DNA from 4 places in the Streptomyces sp. NPDC044921 genome. Region 3 is predicted to be linked to each of the others. Evidence: riboswitches for the same ligand, from Rfam matches in the RefSeq annotation. Region 3 holds a riboswitch; each other region holds the start of a gene.
The links. A riboswitch is a leader RNA that binds a small molecule or an ion and turns the genes downstream of it on or off. The one in region 3 is predicted to bind cyclic di-AMP.
Positions count from the first base shown of each region.

Region 1: linked by a shared signal. The riboswitch ahead of AC07DA_RS25870 (transglycosylase SLT domain-containing protein) and the one ahead of AC07DA_RS18145 (M23 family metallopeptidase) in region 3 are both predicted to bind cyclic di-AMP.
Region 2: linked by a shared signal. The riboswitch ahead of AC07DA_RS02200 (transglycosylase family protein) and the one ahead of AC07DA_RS18145 (M23 family metallopeptidase) in region 3 are both predicted to bind cyclic di-AMP.
Region 4: linked by a shared signal. The riboswitch ahead of AC07DA_RS14290 (M23 family metallopeptidase) and the one ahead of AC07DA_RS18145 (M23 family metallopeptidase) in region 3 are both predicted to bind cyclic di-AMP.

Region 1 is NZ_JBWKIF010000018.1:15,233-19,775, reverse strand. Features, by position in the region: gene AC07DA_RS25885 (glycosyltransferase family 2 protein) at 1-71, opposite strand, end outside; partial or broken gene AC07DA_RS25880 (GNAT family N-acetyltransferase) at 91-1,175, opposite strand; gene AC07DA_RS25875 (HAD family hydrolase) at 1,347-2,195, shown strand; gene AC07DA_RS25870 (transglycosylase SLT domain-containing protein) at 2,159-2,920, opposite strand; cyclic di-AMP (ydaO/yuaA leader) riboswitch at 2,924-3,102, opposite strand; gene AC07DA_RS25865 (polyprenyl synthetase family protein) at 3,607-4,543, shown strand, end outside.
Region 2 is NZ_JBWKIF010000001.1:456,392-460,934, forward strand. Features, by position in the region: gene AC07DA_RS02190 (cytochrome P450 family protein) at 1-693, shown strand, start outside; gene AC07DA_RS02195 (transglycosylase family protein) at 837-1,808, shown strand; cyclic di-AMP (ydaO/yuaA leader) riboswitch at 2,037-2,202, shown strand; gene AC07DA_RS02200 (transglycosylase family protein) at 2,207-2,908, shown strand; gene eno (phosphopyruvate hydratase) at 3,206-4,486, shown strand.
Region 3 is NZ_JBWKIF010000010.1:203,009-207,551, forward strand. Features, by position in the region: gene AC07DA_RS18140 (alpha-galactosidase) at 1-1,504, shown strand, start outside; cyclic di-AMP (ydaO/yuaA leader) riboswitch at 1,822-1,977, shown strand; gene AC07DA_RS18145 (M23 family metallopeptidase) at 1,982-2,917, shown strand; gene AC07DA_RS18150 (SGNH/GDSL hydrolase family protein) at 3,297-4,082, shown strand; gene AC07DA_RS18155 (TetR/AcrR family transcriptional regulator) at 4,343-4,543, opposite strand, start outside.
Region 4 is NZ_JBWKIF010000007.1:327,691-332,233, forward strand. Features, by position in the region: gene AC07DA_RS14275 (MarR family winged helix-turn-helix transcriptional regulator) at 1-120, opposite strand, end outside; gene AC07DA_RS14280 (dihydrofolate reductase family protein) at 189-1,319, shown strand; tRNA gene AC07DA_RS14285 (tRNA-Met) at 1,382-1,455, shown strand; cyclic di-AMP (ydaO/yuaA leader) riboswitch at 1,745-1,901, shown strand; gene AC07DA_RS14290 (M23 family metallopeptidase) at 1,913-2,944, shown strand; gene AC07DA_RS14295 (PrsW family intramembrane metalloprotease) at 3,031-4,428, opposite strand; gene trmB (tRNA (guanosine(46)-N7)-methyltransferase TrmB) at 4,505-4,543, opposite strand, start outside.

The DNA of each region.
Region 1 (4,543 bases), on a different contig from region 3:
TCGGCGACCTGCACCGCCCCGATGGCCAGGAACCGCCGTATCTCCTCCTGCGCACGCGCCGAACGGGTCATGCGCCCTCCCCCCTCGTCGTCAGGTACGGCGCAGCCGGGCCGCGCCCTTCAGGGTCCGCGCGGCCAGCGCGGCGAGCCGCGGCCGGCTGCGGACGAAGCTGTGCGCGCGGCGCGCCGGCTCGCGGCCCAGCCAGTGCAGCGCCGCGCCCGCCCCCGGCCGCGTCACCGCACCCTCGTACACGGGCAGTTCGCCCGTCTTCAGCGCGTCCTTGTACTCGGCCGCGCCCCGCCCCAGGTCGAGCGTGCCGATGCCCGCTGCGGCGGCCGCCTCGGCCATGCGCAGGTGCAGCACCAGGCCGGGCGAGAACTTCGCGAACTCCGGCTCGTAGGCCGGGAACCAGCAGGCCAGCACCGAGGCCGAGCGCAGCCCGAAGTGCGCGGCGACGGGCCGTTCGCCCGCGTACAGCACGGACAGCGTGCCGCTGCACTCCGGTGCCCGGGTGCGGGCCAGGTGCCCGACGAGCCGGGTTATCCACTCCTGCGCGAACCGGTCGCGGCGGCCGGTCCTGCGGTACTGCGCGGACTTCCACTCCATGAGCGTGCGCAGCGCGGCAGGGTCGCGTTCGTCGAACACGAACCGCACCTCACCGGCCTGCCGGCCCAGCCTGCGCTCCTTGGCCAGGGTGGTCTTCAGGAACTTCGGCGACTGGGCCCGCAGCACCGACTCGTAGGTCTCGTAGCCCTTCTCCACGTCGACCAGGTGAGTGGCGTGCTCCTCTGCCGCGTACCGCACGAACAGCCGCTGCTCGGCCTCCAGGTTGTCGAAGACGAAGGACGACAGCGAGCACGCCCGCAGCAGTTCGCCCGGCTCCAGGTCCAGGCCGGGCCGCAGGACCGCGCCCTGCGCGTCGGAGACCCCGAGCCCGATGGCCCGGCCCTGTCCCAACGGGCCGCTTCGTAGGGCAGGAAGCCGGCCGGCTCCGGGCCCTCGTAGACGACCGCGACCCGGGCCCGGGGCCTCACCCGACCGACGGCCTCGGTGAACTCCGGTTCCATGAAAGGGTTGCGTGGTGCCTTGGAGGCGGCGCGCAGCGCGCGCCAGCGCTCCCTTTCCCCTTCGCCGAGCTCCCCGGGCCCGGCCACGCGAATGCGCCCACTGTTCAACCTGACCCCCCGATCAAGTCCCCCCTGGACACTTGGAAGGTACCGCTCGATGCGGCCCCTCGGGTAGGTAGCGGACCATGTTGTTGCCAACCGGTGCAGAGGCCCTCAACCGGGCAATCGGCGTGCGCCGTGCGATGAAACGAACGGGCGCGTTGTCCGTATTCTCTGATCATGGCCGCACCCCTCGCATATTCCCTCATCGCCACCGACCTGGACGGGACGCTGCTGCGCGGCGACGACACCCTGTCCGACCGGTCCCTGACCGCGCTCGCGCGGGTGGCGGACGCCGGTGCCCAGCACCTCGTGGTGACGGGCCGCCCGGCGCCGAGAGTGCGGCCGCTCCTGGACGACCTGGGGTGCACGGGGCTCGCGGTGTGCGGGCAGGGCGCGCAGGTGTACGACGCCGGCGCGCACCGGCTGCTGTGGTCGGTCACCCTGGACCGGGAGCTGGCGGAGACCGCCCTCGGCAAGATCGAGGCCGAGGTGGGGGAGGTGTACGCGGCGGTCGACCAGGACGGGGTCGACGGGCTCACGCTCATCGAGCCGGGCTATCTCATGCCGCACCCGACGCTGCCCGCGGTGCGGGTCCACCGGCGCGACGAGCTGTGGGGCGAGCCGATCAGCAAGGTGCTGCTGCGCCACCCCTGCCTGTCGGACGACGAGCTGGCGGCGACGGCCCGCTCGGTGGTGGGTTCACTGGCGACGGTGACGATGTCGGGGCCCGGCACGGTCGAGCTCCAGCCGTGCGGCGTCACCAAGGCGACGGGCCTGGCGCTGGCCGCCGAGCACCTGGGGCTGCGGCCGGCCGACACCATCGCCTTTGGTGACATGCCCAACGACATCCCGATGTTCGACTGGGCGGCGCACGGCGTCGCGATGGCCAACGGTCATCCCGAACTCAAGGCCGTGGCCGACGAGATCACGCTGTCGAACGAGGACGACGGCATCGCCGTCGTCCTCGAGCGACTGCTGGGCGGGGCGGCTCAGTACGGGCCGTTGACGTTGTCGATCGAGCCGTAGCGGTCGGCCGCGTAGTTGCAGGCCGCCGTGATGTTGGCGACCGGGTCGTACGGGTCGTAGGGGGTGCCGGGCACGTGGTAGGCGGCGAAGGTCGGGTCGATGACCTGGAGCAGGCCCTTGGAGGGGGTGCCCTTGGCGGCGTTCGAGTCCCAGTTGTTGATCGCCTGCGGGTTGCCGGACGACTCCCGCATGATGTTGCGGTAGATGCCGTCGTACGATCCCGGAATGCCCTTCTGGGCCATGATGTCCAGCGCCTCGCGGATCCATCCGTCGAGGTTGTTCGCGTAGGTCTTCGCGGCGACCGGGGTGGCCCGCGTCACGCCACCGGCCGGCTTGGCCGGGGCGGACGACTGCGTGGCCTTCTTCTCGTCGGCGGCCTTGGCCGTCGCCACCTTGAGCTTCAGACCCGCGTGGATCACCCTCGGGTCGTCGCCGACGGCGGCGCGGTTGGCCTTGTACAGCTGCTTCCAGCCGCCGGACACGTCGTACTTCTCCGCGATGCCGTAGAGCGTGTCGCCCTTGGCCACGGTGTACGTGAGCGACGTGGCGGGCTGGGCCGCCTGCCGCACGGTCTGCGCGGCGGGCGCGCTCTGGGGCTCGGCGGCGTTCGCGTGCGTGGCGCCGAGGAGCGGCAGGGTCAGTGCCGCTCCGCCGGTGCCGACGGCGACGACACCACGGGTGATCGGGTTCCTGCTGGGGCGACGGTGCTTACCTCGTCCGGGCATGGCGATGTTCCTCTCCGGCGCCTGCGAGGTGAGCTGTCGGGTTCGGGCCGGGAGGTGCCCGGCCGCACACGGCGTGGTGCTGTCGTGCGCGGCTTCACCCCGAGCCGGTCCTTGTCGCGGACCGGCGACTTACCTGGGTCCCCCGCTCCTGCCCTGCGTGAGTGAGTCGGTGTGTGTGGGGAGTCCGGGCGGCGGCAGGATTCGGCGGTCCGCCGGACTGCGCCGGAACGTATGCGACAGCACATGCCGGGAACAAGCGCCGGAGTCACACAGGGTGCCGGATGACCTTGGTCAGAGGGCAAACGGCCGCTTGATCCTTTGCGCGAGCCAAGGCTCAACTCGCTTTCCGCGGAAGGAGGGAGCGTTCGGCGCCCGGGGGCGGCCGCGAAGCGGACGAAGTGATTCAATTCACTGATCACGACCTCGGGCGCAATGTTCCGTAAAGGGTGTTCGCTTCGTCAATGTCGCAAATCCCACATAGGTCGCGAATTCCTGGTAAGTCGGAACATGTCCATTCTTATGAGCCGATCGAAAACATAGCGGTCGTGATCGGATACCACCCGGCCTGTAACCATGGGCGCTGGCGGTGATCGAAACGTGACCGGATACGCTGACTCGAGTGATGTCAGCGACCTATCGACAATCCGCGTAAGCACCGGCAGACACCAGCAGACAGGAGACCCCTCGTGACCGACGTCGGGCCGTTCGGGCTGAGCGTGCGGGACCAGGCTCTGGAAGCCGATGTCCAGGCCGGACTGGCGGCTGTCGAGGAAGGCCTGCTAGAGGCCACCAAGAGTGAGGTGCCCTTCATCACGGAGGCCGCCCAGCACCTGGTGCGGGCCGGTGGCAAGCGGTTCCGGCCGCTGCTCGTGATGCTCGCCGCCCAGTTCGGCGACCGGTACGCACCCGGCATCGTGCCGTCGGCCGTCGTCGTGGAGCTGACCCACCTCGCCACGCTGTACCACGACGACGTCATGGACGAGGCCGCCGTCCGCCGCGGGGTGGACAGCGCCAACACCCGCTGGGGCAACTCGGTCGCGGTCCTCACCGGTGACTTCCTCTTCGCCCGCGCCTCGCACATCCTGGCCGACCTCGGCCCGGAGGCGGTGCGGGTGCAGGCCGAGGCGTTCGAGCGGCTGGTGACCGGGCAGATCCTGGAGACGGCCGGACCGCAGGACGGCCGCGACCCGGTCGAGCACTACCTGGACGTGCTGGGCGGCAAGACCGGCTCGCTGGTGGCCGTCTCGTGCCGGTTCGGCGCGATGATGTCCGGCGCCGACGAGACGGTGGTGCACGTGCTGACCCAGTACGGCGAGCGGCTCGGCGTCGCCTTCCAGCTCGCCGACGACGTCCTCGACATCGCCTCCGACTCCCACGAGTCCGGCAAGACCCCCGGCACCGACCTGCGTGAGGGCATCCCGACCCTGCCGGTGCTGCGGCTGCGCGAGCGGGCGGCCCGGCTCGGCCTCGCCGAGGACGTCGCCCTGTGTGAACTGCTGGACTCCGACCTCACCGACGACGACCGGCACGCCGAGGCCCTGCGCCTGCTGCGCGCCCACCCGGCGCTGGAACAGGCCCGCCGGGACACCGTCCGCTACGCCGAGGACGCCCGCTCGGCGCTGG
Region 2 (4,543 bases), on a different contig from region 3:
GTGAAGAAGATGCGCGGCTACCTCGCCGACCTCATCCACCGCAAGCGGCAGGCGCTGCCCGCCGAACCCGGCCCGGGCGAGGACCTCATCTCCGGGCTGATCCGCGCCTCCGACCACGGCGAGCACCTCACCGAGAACGAGGCCGCGGCCATGGCCTTCATCCTGCTGTTCGCCGGTTTCGAGACGACGGTCAACCTCATCGGCAACGGCACCTACGCCCTGCTCACCCACCCCGGGCAGCGCGCCCGCCTCCAGGCCTCCCTCGCCGCGGGGGAGACCGGCCTGCTGGAGACCGGCGTCGAGGAACTCCTGCGCTACGACGGCCCCGTCGAGCTCGCCACCTGGCGGTTCGCCACCCAGTCGCTCACCATCGGCGGACAGCGCATCGCCGCGGGCGACCCGGTCCTGGTCGTCCTGGCCGCGGCGGACCGGGACCCGGAGCGGTTCGCCGACCCGGACGTGCTCGACCTGTCCCGCCGCGACAACCAGCACCTCGGATACGGCCACGGCATCCACTACTGCCTCGGCGCCCCGCTCGCCCGCCTGGAGGGCCAGACCGCGCTCGCCACCCTCCTCACCCGCCTCCCGGACCTCCGCCTCGCGGCGGACCCGGCCGAGTTGAGATGGCGCGGCGGGCTCATCATGCGCGGGCTGCGCACCCTGCCGGTGGAGTTCACCCCGCAGGGAAGGTGACACGCCCTCAGCTCTGTGATCTTCACGTGATCTGCGCGGCATGAACTTGTGACAAGTGATCGTGTGCCGATACGTTCACCCATCAGCGCGGCCGGGGACCCCTGCGCCGCGCGGGTCACTGCTGTCTCGCGAAAGGTCTCCGTATGCTCTCCGGGAACGGCCGGCACCGTCGCCCCCGCCAGGCTCCGGCTCTCCTCGTCGCGGCCGGAGTGACCGGCTCCGCCATCGCGATCCCGCTCCTCGGGGCCTCCGGTGCCAGTGCGGCCGACGGCGCGACCTGGGACCAGGTCGCCGACTGCGAGACCGGCGGCGCCTGGAGCCAGAACAGCGGCAACGGCTACTACGGAGGCCTCGCGCTGTCCCAGGAGAACTGGGAGAAGTACGGCGGTCTGGACTACGCGGCCAGCGCCGACCTCGCCAGCCGCTCCCAGCAGATATCCGTGGCCGAGAGAATCCTCGCCGACCAGGGGGTCGGCGCGTGGCGCACCTGCGGGCTGCTCTCCGGCCTCGAACAGGGCGAGTCGAGCCCGGCCGACGGGTCCGGCTCGTCCGCCGGGTCCGCTCCGGCCGGCTCACCCGGATTGCTGGACTCGCTGGATCCGTCCGGGTCTTCTCCCTCGCCTTCGCCGTCCGCCACGGCGCCGTCCGACGGTGCGCCGACGTCTCCGGATGAATCGGCCAAGCCCGACAAGTCGTACAACCCGTCCTCCTCTCCTTCCGCGTCGGAGAGATCCGGCGGCTCACCCTCGGCCACGCCCGGGAGTGAGGCGTCCGGCAACTCCCGGCGGGACGGCGGCGCTTCGGACGTCACGGACACCGGCTCCGGCCGGCATCGCGGCCCCAGTGCCGACGAGAGCGCCGGATCCGCGGGCGGCTCCGGGAGCGGCACCCCGGGCCGGCACGCCTCGCGCGGCGACGCGGAGGCCGACGCGGCGTCCGAGGGTGCCTACATCGTGGGTGTCGGCGACAACCTCTGGTCCATCGCCGACTCCCTCCGCATCAGCGGCGGATGGCAGGAGCCGTCCACCGCGGGCGCGGAGGCCGCCGGCGGCGGACAGGACCTCATCGCCCCCGGTCAGACGCCTGGTGAAGCGGACGAAGCGGGCGAGAGGTAGCCGTTCGGACAGGGCGGGAACGGCGGCTCAAGTCACCCCGAAACCGGGTGAGTTCACGTCACATTTCGCGCTGAATGTCCGGTATAAGCGCGGTGAGAGATAGATCTCAGAAGCCCTGATCGTCTTTGAAATTCGGCGGATCACCTGCTTACGGTCGTGACCGCTCGCCACCGCGAGCCCCGGCTGCCGCAACGCCGAATCCTGCCAGCGGCCGCCCGGGAACAGTCGTCGCGTCAAGCGCCGTAGGCAGGAGCGGGGGACCCAAGGTAGGTGCCCGACCGGCCGGTTGGCCGGAAGGGCTTGGGGTGAAGCCGTGTCCCGTGAGGGACGCGGCCGGGCAACTCAACCGGCCCGAACCCGACAGCTCACCTCGCAGGCGTCGGTGAGGGGATCCATCCATGCTGTTTTCCGGCAAGGGCAAGCACCGTCGTCCGTCCAAGGCCACCCGTGCCATCGCCGTCGCCGGTGTCGCCGGCGCCGCCGTCGCCGCCCCGCTGATGGCGGCCGGCAACGCCTCCGCGGCCACCGCCTCCGAGTGGGACGCCGTCGCCCAGTGCGAGTCCGGCGGCAACTGGTCCATCAACACCGGCAACGGCTACTACGGCGGTCTGCAGTTCTCCGCCTCCACCTGGGCCGGCTACGGCGGCACCAAGTACGCCTCCACCGCCGACCAGGCCACCAAGGCCCAGCAGATCGAGATCGCCGAGAAGGTCCTCGCGGGCCAGGGCAAGGGTGCCTGGCCGGTCTGCGGCAAGGGCCTGTCGAGCGCCGGCTACACCGGCGGCGGCTCCACCGACTCCGGCAGCAGCTCCTCGCAGAGCCAGAGCCAGAGCCGGCAGAGCACCGAGACCCGCGAGACCCAGCAGCCGGCCTCCCGCTCCGACGAGCGCCCGGCCGCCAAGAAGACCGTCACCACCCCGACCGGCAAGAAGGTCAAGAAGGGCGACGGCGAGTACAAGGTCGTCAAGGGTGACACCCTCAGCTCGATCGCGGCCGAGGAGAAGGTCAAGGGCGGCTGGGAGAAGCTCTTCGAGCTGAACAAGGACATCGTCGAGGACGCCAACCTCATCTACCCGGGCCAGCAGCTGCACCTGAAGTAAGCAGCGGCCCACCCCGTCCCCACGGGCTCCCCGCCCCGGCGTGTTCCCCCGTACACGCCGGGGCGGGGTGTTTTCCGGGTGTTTTCCGGCCGGGCCCTCGGCGGAGGTTTCGGCCGGTCTTGGCGAACCGCCTTTGTTCCGTTCGGAAACAATTTACTCTCGGTTCTGTCCATGGGGTGGGCGACCCGGTGGCCGATCGCCCGGAGCCGGTTAGGCTCATGTCGCGAGCCACCGGCCCGCACCTCGCCGGGTCCACGCGACCCGCGTACCCCGCGTCACATCAAGAAGGAGATGCTCGTGCCGTCCATCGACGTCGTCGTAGCCCGGGAAATCCTGGACTCCCGAGGCAACCCCACGGTCGAGGTCGAGGTCGGCCTCGACGACGGCAGCACCGGTCGTGCCGCCGTCCCGTCCGGCGCCTCCACGGGCGCCTTCGAGGCCATCGAGCTCCGCGACGGCGACTCGAACCGCTACCTCGGCAAGGGTGTGGAGAAGGCCGTCCTCGCGGTCATCGAGCAGATCGGCCCGGAGCTGGTCGGTTACGACGCCACCGAGCAGCGCCTGATCGACCAGGCGATGTTCGACCTGGACGCCACCGACAACAAGGGCTCGCTCGGCGCCAACGCCATCCTCGGCGTCTCCCTCGCCGTCGCCCACGCCGCCTCCGAGGCCAGCGACCTGCCGCTGTTCCGCTACCTGGGCGGACCGAACGCGCACCTGCTGCCGGTGCCGATGATGAACATCCTGAACGGCGGCTCGCACGCCGACTCCAACGTGGACATCCAGGAGTTCATGATCGCCCCGATCGGCGCGGAGTCCTTCTCCGAGGCCCTGCGCTGGGGCGCCGAGGTCTACCACACGCTGAAGAAGGTCCTGAAGGGCAAGGGCCTGGCCACCGGCCTCGGCGACGAGGGCGGCTTCGCCCCCAACCTCGGCTCCAACCGCGAGGCCCTGGACCTCATCCTCGAGGCCATCAAGGAAGCCGGCTACACCCCCGGCGAGCAGATCGCCCTGGCGCTCGACGTCGCCGCCTCCGAGTTCTACAAGGACGGCGTCTACACCTTCGAGGGCAAGGAGCGCTCGGCGGCCGAGATGACCGAGTACTACGCGGAGCTCGTCGACGCGTACCCGCTCGTGTCCATCGAGGACCCGCTGTTCGAGGACGACTGGGAGGGCTGGAAGACCATCACCGCCCAGCTCGGTGACAAGGTCCAGCTCGTCGGCGACGATCTGTTCGTCACCAACCCCGAGCGCCTCGCCCGCGGCATCGAGGAGGGCGCGGCCAACGCCCTGCTGGTCAAGGTCAACCAGATCGGCTCGCTCACCGAGACCCTGGACGCCGTGGAGCTGGCCCAGCGCAACGGCTTTAAGTGCATGATGTCCCACCGCTCCGGCGAGACCGAGGACGTCACCATCGCCGACCTGGCCGTCGCCACCAACTGCGGCCAGATCAAGACCGGCGCCCCGGCCCGCTCCGAGCGCGTCGCCAAGTACAACCAGCTGCTGCGCATCGAGGAGATCCTCGACGACGCGGCGGTGTACGCCGGCCGCAGCGCGTTCCCGCGCTTCAAGGGCTGATCGCCGGAAGGCCCGACCCGTAAGAGGCAGCGTCGTACGTACGTCCCCGTACTCGGT
Region 3 (4,543 bases):
CGGCCACACCGGCCACCAGCACCTGCCCTGGGTCGCCCTCGACACCGACGCCACCGAGGAACACGGCGAGGTCTACGGCTGCGCGCTGGGCTGGTCCGGCTCCTGGCGGATCTCCGTGGCACAGCTCCCGGACGCGCGCGTGCAGATCACCGGCGGCGCCGGCCACGACGACTCGGGCCTGCTGACGCTGGGCACGGGCGAGTCGTACACGACACCCGTCTTCGCGGGGCTGTGGAGCGAGGGCGGCTTCGGCGGGGCGAGCCGCGCCTGGCACGCCTACCAGCGGGCGTACGTCGTCCCGGACGCCGACCGGGACCGGCCGGTGCTGTTCAACTCCTGGGAGGCCACCGAGTTCGACATCTCCGAGGAGCAGCAGCGGGCGCTCGCCGAGCGGGCCGCGGCCATGGGAGTGGAGCTATTCGTGGTCGACGACGGCTGGTTCGGGGCGCGCACCAGCGACCGGGCGGGGCTCGGCGACTGGACGCCCAACCCCGACCGCTTCCCCGGCGGGCTGAAGCCGCTCGCCGACCACGTGCACGGCCTCGGCATGCAGTTCGGCATCTGGGTCGAACCCGAGATGGTGAACCCGGACAGCGAGCTGTACCGCGCCCACCCCGACTGGGTGCAGTATCAAACGGGACGAAAGCGGACGGAGTTCCGCAACCAGCTCGTACTGAACCTCGCCCGGGAGGACGTCCAGGAGTACCTGTGGGAGCAGCTCGACGGGCTGCTCTCCAGCGCCCCCATCGACTACGTCAAGTGGGACTTCAACCGCTGCTTCACCGACGCCGGCTGGCCCGGCGACCCCTATCCGCAACGGCTCTGGGTCGAGCACGTCCGTGCCCTGTATGCCCTGCTGGACCGGCTCCGGGCCGCCCACCCGGGCGTGGCCTTCGAGTCCTGCTCGGGCGGCGGCGGGCGGATCGACCTCGGCGTGCTGAGCCGCACGGACCAGGTGTGGACCTCCGACAACACCGACCCGCTCGACCGGCTCGCCATCCAGCACGGCTTCAGCCAGATCCACCCCGCGCGGGTGATGGCCGCCTGGGTCACCGACAGTCCGAACGCCATGCTCAACCACCGGGCCAGTTCCCTGCGGTTCCGGTTCGTGAGCGCCATGGCCGGGGTGCTCGGCGTCGGTGGCGACCTCACCAAGTGGACACCGGAGGAACTCGCCGAGGCGCGGGAGTGGGTGGGGCGGTACAAGGAGATCCGCCCGGTGGTGCAGCGCGGCGACCTCTACCGGCTGCGGCCTCCGCAGGGCGGTCTGAGCGCCGTGCAGTACGTCCTCGGTGACGAGACCGTCGTCCTCGCCTGGCTCCAGGCGCAGCGCTTCGGCGAGCCCGTGCCGGCGCTCCGGCTGCGCGGTGTCGATCCGGCGGCGACGTACGAATGCCTCGAAACGGGCGAACTGTACCGAGGGGCCGTCCTGCTCCACCACGGACTGCGGGTCGGGCTGCGTGGAGACCTGGATGCCACCGTGGTCCGCCTTAAGCGGAAGTAGTCCCTCTCGTCCGAATAGGGCGATTCGGCCGCTTCGTCATAACGTGCCCCGGTCGCACGGGAGATGGGAGCGGGGTGCGTGACCATCGTCATACCCGTGACGATGTGTTGTTGCCATGCGCACGTAATTGTGGCGTTATTCAGGCCCATTGAGGAAAACGGAAGATCGGGATTCCACGCTCGGTGACGGGAAATGCGCCGACGTGGCGAGAAAAACGCGCTCACGGGCAACCGCAAGCTTGTCCCGTCGCGTCTTGGTCGCTTACGTTCCACACCGATCCGGACGGACGCCTAATCCTGCCGCCGCCCGGAGCCCGCACCCACTGACCCGACGTACGGCAGGAGCGGGGGACCCACAGGTAAGACGCCTGTTCCGGTTCCCGGAACGGGCTTGGGGTTAAGCCGCGCCCCGGCGCGGCCGGGCATCTCCAGCCCGCACCCGACAGCTCACCTCGCAGGCGACGGAGAGGAATACGCCATGCCCGCGAAGGGTAAGCACCGCCGCCCGAAGACCCAGCGTTTCACCCGCTCCATCGCCGTCGCCGGAACCGGTGGAGCGGCTCTCGCCCTGCCCCTCATGGGCGCCGCCGGTGCCCACGCCGCCACCCCGCAGTCGGCGCCGGAAAAGGCCGTCCGGTCCGTCCCGGCCGCCGAGCAGAAGACCGCGGAAAAGGCCACCGGCGCCCGCACCTACACGGTGCGGGCGGGCGATTACCTCGCGAAGATCGCCGACGACCAGAACGTCAGCGGCGGCTGGAAGAAGCTGTACTCCGACAACCGGGACGCCGTCGGCGACGACCCGTCGCTGATCCACCCGGGTCTGAAGCTCTCCCTCGGCGAGAAGGCCGCGGCGAGCGCGGCCGAGGCGCCGTCCGCGCCGAAGGCCCCGGCGGAGCGGTCCGCGAAGAAGTCCGCCCCGAAGCCCTCTTCCGCCGGTTCGCCGGCGAAGGCGGAGACCGCCCCGAAGCCGGCCGCCGCCAAGCCCGCCGCGCAGAGCAACGCCGGTGGCTACAGCTCCCCGGTGGACGGTGCCACCGTCGGCACCCCGTACCGCATGTCCGGCAGCATGTGGTCCAGCGGCTACCACACCGGCGTCGACTTCGTCGTCCCGACCGGCACCTCCCTCAAGGCCGTCGGCGCGGGCACGGTCGTCTCCGCCGGCTGGGGCGGCGCGTACGGCAACCAGGTCGTCATCAAGCTGAACGACGGCCACTACGCCCAGTACGCCCACCTGTCCCAGCTGTCCGTCTCGGCCGGCCAGACCGTGACCGCCGGGCAGCAGATCGGCCTGTCCGGCGCCACCGGCAACGTCACCGGACCGCACCTGCACTTCGAGATCCGCACCGCGCCGGGCTACGGCTCGGACATCGACCCGGTCGCCTTCCTGCGCTCCCACGGCGTCTCCGTCGGCTGACCAGGCCGCCGGCCACCCCTCCGGCACCCCCTGACCTGCCCGGCACGCCACCGAAGGCCGGACCCCTCCCCGGGGCCCGGCCTTCGGTGTGCGCGCCCGTCGGCCGGCTCAAGGGGGCGGCAACGGAACCTGCCGGACATCGACGTGCCGAGCGGGGTGGCGGTGTGGTTCCGGCAGCGGCGACGGCGCCAATCACAACTCCGGGTCTGGCGGTTCACCCGGGAACGCCCCTGACGGGCCGGCTATTCCGGAGTTGGCGAACACTTTAGGAGTGGCTCATCTCACCGCACGTCAACCCTTCCCTACGGTCGCGTAGGTCACATTCGAGGGTGAATCATGGGCGGTTGTGGCAGACGATTCGAAGAGTGACAGCAGATCAGTGATCGGGTCGTACGTGGCGGTGGGGGACAGCTTCACCGAGGGCGTCGGGGATCCCGGCCCCGACGGGGCGTTCGTCGGCTGGGCCGACCGGTTCGCCGTCCTGCTCGCCGACCTCCGGCCCGAAGGCGACTTCCGGTACACCAACCTCGCGGTGCGCGGGAAACTCCTCGACCAGATCGTGGCGGACCAGGTGCCGCGGGCCGTCGAACTGGCCCCGGACCTCGTCTCGTTCTGCGCCGGGGGCAACGACATCCTGCGCCCCGGCACCGATCCGGACGAGGTGGCCGAGCGGTTCGAGCGGGCGCTCGCGCGGCTCACCGCGGTGGCCGGGACGGTGATGGTGACGACCGGGTTCGACACCCGTGGCATGCCCGTGCTGAAGCATCTGCGCGGCAAGATCGCCACGTACAACGGGCACGTCCGCGCCATCGCCGACCGGTACGGCTGCCCGGTGCTCGACCTGTGGTCGCTGCGCAGCGTGCAGGACCGCAGGGCCTGGGACGCCGACCGGCTGCACCTGTCTCCCGAGGGGCACACGCGGGTCGCGCTCCGGGCGGGGCAGGTGCTCGGGCTCGACGTGCCGGCCGACCCCGAGCAGCCGTGGCCGCCGCTGCCGCCGCGGGGCACGCTCGAGGTCCGGCGCGACGACGTGCACTGGGCGCGGCAGTTCCTGGTGCCGTGGATCGGACGACGGTTGCGGGGGGAGTCCTCCGGGGACCACGTGACGGCCAAGGGAGCGTTGTCGCCGGACGACATCCGGATGCGGATCGCCTCCGTGGCGTGAGGCCTGCCGGGTGCCGGGCTCGCGCCCGACGGCGGGGGTGGGGCGGGGCCGCGCCGGGGGGGTGTCCGTCCTCGGAACGGCGCGATGCGGTCGGACGCCGACTGACTGTCCGTTGAGGCGCCAGCCGCCGCGGGCGGACGCCCCCCGGCGCTGCCCCTTCCGTGCGTCGGCCGGTGCGGGTGTGTTCCCGCTCGGGCGTGGGCAGCCGAGCCGCTGGGGCGACGGGGCTCCTGGCTGGAGCCCCGTCGAGGCCCCCGCGGCTACGCCGGGTCGCTCGTCGGCGGGATCGAAGAGCCTGACGCCAAGCCCAGTTCACGTGCCAGGGCCTCGTCCGTCCACTGCTGCGCCCGGGCCCGCGGCATCGCCCCGGGGTAGCACGTCAGCTGGACGGCCAGGCCGTCGAGGAAGGCGGTGAGGCGGAGGGCCGTGGCCCGCGGGTCCGGGCAGTGGAACTCGCCCGC
Region 4 (4,543 bases), on a different contig from region 3:
GTGGGGCATGCCGGCGTCCTGCTGGAGCTGCCGGTCGATCGCGTCCTCCAGGAGCAGCGAGGCGGCGATGTAGGCGCGCCAGGCGCGCTGCTCCTCGGGGGTGAGCCAGCGAGTCGTCATGCCGCCAGTGTAGGTTGTTTCAAACTTGAACCAGCCTGTCCGCCGTCCCGACCAGCCGCGGAGCGCCGATGCCCCACCCGTACGTCCTGCTGTCCGCCGCCGTCTCCCTCGACGGCTACCTGGACGACACCGGCCCCGAACGCCTGCTGCTGTCCAGCCCGGCCGACTTCGACCGGGTCGACGAGGTCCGCGCCTCCGCCGACGCGATCCTGGTCGGGGCCGGCACCCTGCGCGCCGACAACCCGCGCCTGCTGGTGAACGCGCCGGAGCGCCGATCGGCCCGGGTGGCCGCCGGGCTCCCGGAGTACCCGCTCAAGGTCACCGTCAGCGGCTCCGGCGACCTCGACCCGGACGCCCGGTTCTGGCACACCGGCGGCGAGAAGGTGCTGTACACGACCGACCGGGGGGCCGAGCGCGCCCGTGCCCTCGGCGTCGCCGCCGACGTCGTCCCGCTCGGCGCGGACCTCGACTGGCGGCGGCTCCTCACCCACCTGCACGACGCGCGGGGCGTACGGCGCCTCATGGTCGAGGGCGGCGGCCTGATCCACACCCAGCTCCTCACCCAGGGCCTCGCCGACGAACTCCAGCTGGTCCTCGCCCCGCTCTTCGTGGGCGACCCGCGCGCGCCCCGGCTCTTCGGACCCGGCGGCTACCAGGGCGGCCGGCTCCGGCTGCTGGAGACGCGGCGGATCGAGGACGTCGTCCTCATGCGCTACGCGCCGACCGCCCCCGGGACCGGCGCCCTGCCCGCCGCCGCCGACCACCACTGGCTGGCCCTCGCCTGCGAGTTGGCCGAGCGCTGCCCGCCCGCGAAGACGGCGTTCAGCGTGGGCGCGGTGGTGGTGGCCGCCGACGGCACGGAACTGGCCCGCGGCCACTCCCGGGAGGGCGGTGACCCGGTCGTGCACGCCGAGGAGGCGGCCCTGGCCAAGATCGACCCGGCCGATCCCCGGCTTTCCGGCGCCACGGTGTACAGCAGCCTGGAGCCCTGCGCCCGCCGCGCCTCCCGCCCCGCCCCCTGCGCCCGGCTGATCCTCGACGCGGGCGTACGCCGGGTGGTCACCGCCTGGCGCGAGCCGGACACCTTCGTGGCGGCCGCCGACGGCGGCGGCGTCCTGGCCGCCGCCGGAGCGGAGGTCCTCGTCCTGCCGGAGCACGCGGAACGGGCCCAGGCGCCCAACCGTCACCTGCTGCCCTGAGCCCCCGGCGTCGGGGGTGGCGCGAGCTGTCCCGCGCATGGCGTACACTGGAATCACAACGACGCGGGGTGGAGCAGCTCGGTAGCTCGCTGGGCTCATAACCCAGAGGTCGCAGGTTCAAATCCTGTCCCCGCTACTGAAGGCCGAGGGCCGGAATCCGAAAGGGTTCCGGCCCTCGGTGTTTTCGTCCCCCAGCCCCTCACTCAGGGTGAGCGAATCCTGCCGCTCCGCATAACAACTGACACACCGTCAAAACCCGTCAGTCACTTGGAAGGCGGTCAACTCGCCCGATTCAAGCCGGTCATGCCGGGTATGTCCGCGCGAAAAAGGTTAATGATCAAGCGGAATCGCTGGAATACGCACCGCGGCTCCATTAACGTTCGATAACGCAGCGCGGTCGTCCCAGCCGTCACAGAAGGCGGCTCCGTGCGCACGCGCCGAATCCCGAAAGGGAACCGGGGAACCACCACTTGGGGTGAATCGAGCGGATGCCGCCGTGCAAGCACGGCCGGTATACGCGCGTAGGAGACCTTCCTGCTCCGAACCCGTCAGCTAACCCGGTAGGCGAGAAGGAAGGAAAGGAGTACGCCTACGTGGCGTCCAACCGGCCTGCCCCCGCGGCCCCGTTCGCGACGGACCAGCGCGACACCGAAGTCTTCGGCTACGGCGGTCAGCGCACCGACGAGGGCCCGTTCCAGGAGTGGAACCCCACGGCGGAGTCCATCCGCCCCGTCCGTGGCCGGCATCGCGTCACCAAGCAGCGCGGCGGAGGGCTCGCCCGCAGCTCCACCGTCCTGGGCGTCGGCGTCATAGCCGCCGTGGGCGCCGGCGGCATGGCCAGCGCCCAGACCGGCAAGCCGCCGGTGTCGATCTCCGTGCCGGACCTTCCCTCGGTGGGTTCCCTCATCTCGGACGACGACACCCCCGAAGGCTCCGCAACCCCGCTCAGCGACCTCGCCACGGCCGCGGCGGACACCGACCAGGGCACCTCCGGCGCCGGCGAGGCCCTGCGCGCCCGGATCATGGCCCAGGTCGAGCACCAGCAGGAGCAGATCGAGACCAAGGCCGCCGAGGAGGCCGCGGCCGCCGCCGAGAAGGCCGCCGCCGAGGCCGTCGCCAAGGCGGAGAAGGAAGCCAAGGCCAAGGCCGCCGAGGCCAAGCGGAAGGCCGAGGAGGAGGCCCGCAAGAAGGCCGAGGCCGAGCGGCTCGCCGCCCTCGCCAAGCAGTACACGCTGCCGACCTCCTCGTACACCATCACCTCCAGCTTCGGCCAGGCCGGCGCCTACTGGTCCTCCGGCTACCACACCGGTCTCGACTTCGCCGCCCCCACGGGCACGCCGATCAAGGCGGTCCACAGCGGCACCATCACCGAGGCCGGCTGGAACGGCTCGTACGGCTACAAGACCGTCCTCACCCTCGATGACGGCACCGAGATCTGGTACGCGCACCAGTCGTCCATCGGCGTCAGCGTCGGCCAGAAGGTCAGCACGGGCGACGTCATCGGCCGCGTCGGCGCCACCGGCAACGTCACCGGGGCGCACCTGCACCTGGAGGTGCACGCCGCCGGCTCCAGCAGCGGCATCGACCCGATGGCCTGGCTGCGGGGCAAGGGACTCAACCCGTAAGCGCCGAGCGCCACAAGAAGCACCGGCAGCCCTGACGACGACCCCCCGGCGTCAGGGCTGCCGGTTTTCCCGGGGCCGGAGCGTGCTCAGGACCGGTAGGGGTTGTACGCCGGATACGGGGTGGGGTGAGGGGCGTACCCGGCCGGGTGGCCGTATGCGGGCGTCTGCCCGTACGCGTGGCCGTGTCCGTACGCGTGGCTGTGACCGTACGCGCCGGGCGTCGGCCACGGCGGGGCCGTCACCGGTACCGCGGGGGCCGTGACCCTGGCCGCGTGGTCCAGGGCGGGGCGGGCCGCGTCCCGGCGACGCCACAGTGCGGCGAGCAACTCCATCTCCCGTACGGCGAAGTCGGCCCCGGAGTGGCCGCGGCGGGCCCGGTGCCGCAGGAACGCGAGCGACGTCGCGTACGCCTCGTAGCGCGCCACCTCCCGCGCCGCCGCCTTCCCGGCGTGCCGGCGGGCGTACTGGCGGGCGATCCGGCGCGCCCGCATCGAGCCCAGGGCGTACGGTTCGGCCGGGGACAGCCAGCCCGCGACCGCGTAGGCGGGCAGCTCCGCCCGCACGGTCCGCAGCTCCCGCTGCCGCGTCCAGATCACCAGCCACGTCAGCAGGCCGAAGATCGGCACCATGAACGCCGCGTACACGGCGAAGAACCCGTACTCGCCGAACGCCGACGAGCCGTTCCACATCGCGTGCATGCCCATCGCCAGCAGCAGCCCGGTGACCGGGAACGCGACGCGGCGCGCGTGCCGGCGGTCCGCCGAGAGCGCCGCGACGCCGAACCCGATGCCGGTCAGGACGGTGAACAGCGGGTGCGCGAACGGCGACATGATGATGCGGACGAAGAAGGTCGCCGCCGTCACGGAGGCGATGCCGCTGTCGCCGGTGAGCTGGTCGGTGCCGAAGGCGGTGCCCAGGTAGAGGATGTTCTCCGTGAACGCGAAGCCGGTCGCGGTGACACCGGCTATGACCACGCCGTCGACGATGCCGGTGAAGTCCCGGCGGCGGAAGAGGAACACCAGGAGGACGGCCGCCGCCTTGGCCGTCTCCTCGACCACCGGCGCTATGACCGTCGCGCCGAGTGTGTCCGCGCTGGACGGGTCCGCCGTCGCCGTCGCTATCCACCGCGTGGCGAAGCTGTTGGCGACGATCGCTATCAGCGCCGCCGCGCAGGCGCCCCAGGCGAAGGAGAACACCAGGTTGCGCCAGGGACCGGGCTCGACGCGGTCCAGCCAGCGGAACGAGGCGATGAGCAGGGGCACCGGGAGCAGCGCCAGGCCGAGTCCGACCAGGAAGCCCTCCGTGCCGGTCTCCTCGCGGACCAGGGCGAGGATGACCAGGCCGGACAGCGCGAGGAGGGTGGTCGGGGCGCCGTAGCGCACCCAGGGGCGCTGCCACCAGTGGGCGTGCCGCAGCGGACCGGCGGTGGGGGCGCCGTCGATGGGGGCGCTGGGGTACGACGGGTGTGGGGGGCAGGTGGCCACGGCATTGACCCTAACGACGGAGGGGCGCTGTCCGCAGGCGGGAGAGGTGCCAGGGGTGCGGAGTGGTGCGGTGCGGTCAGACGCCGGCGGGGGGTTGGTCCGCGTGTGGTACGCG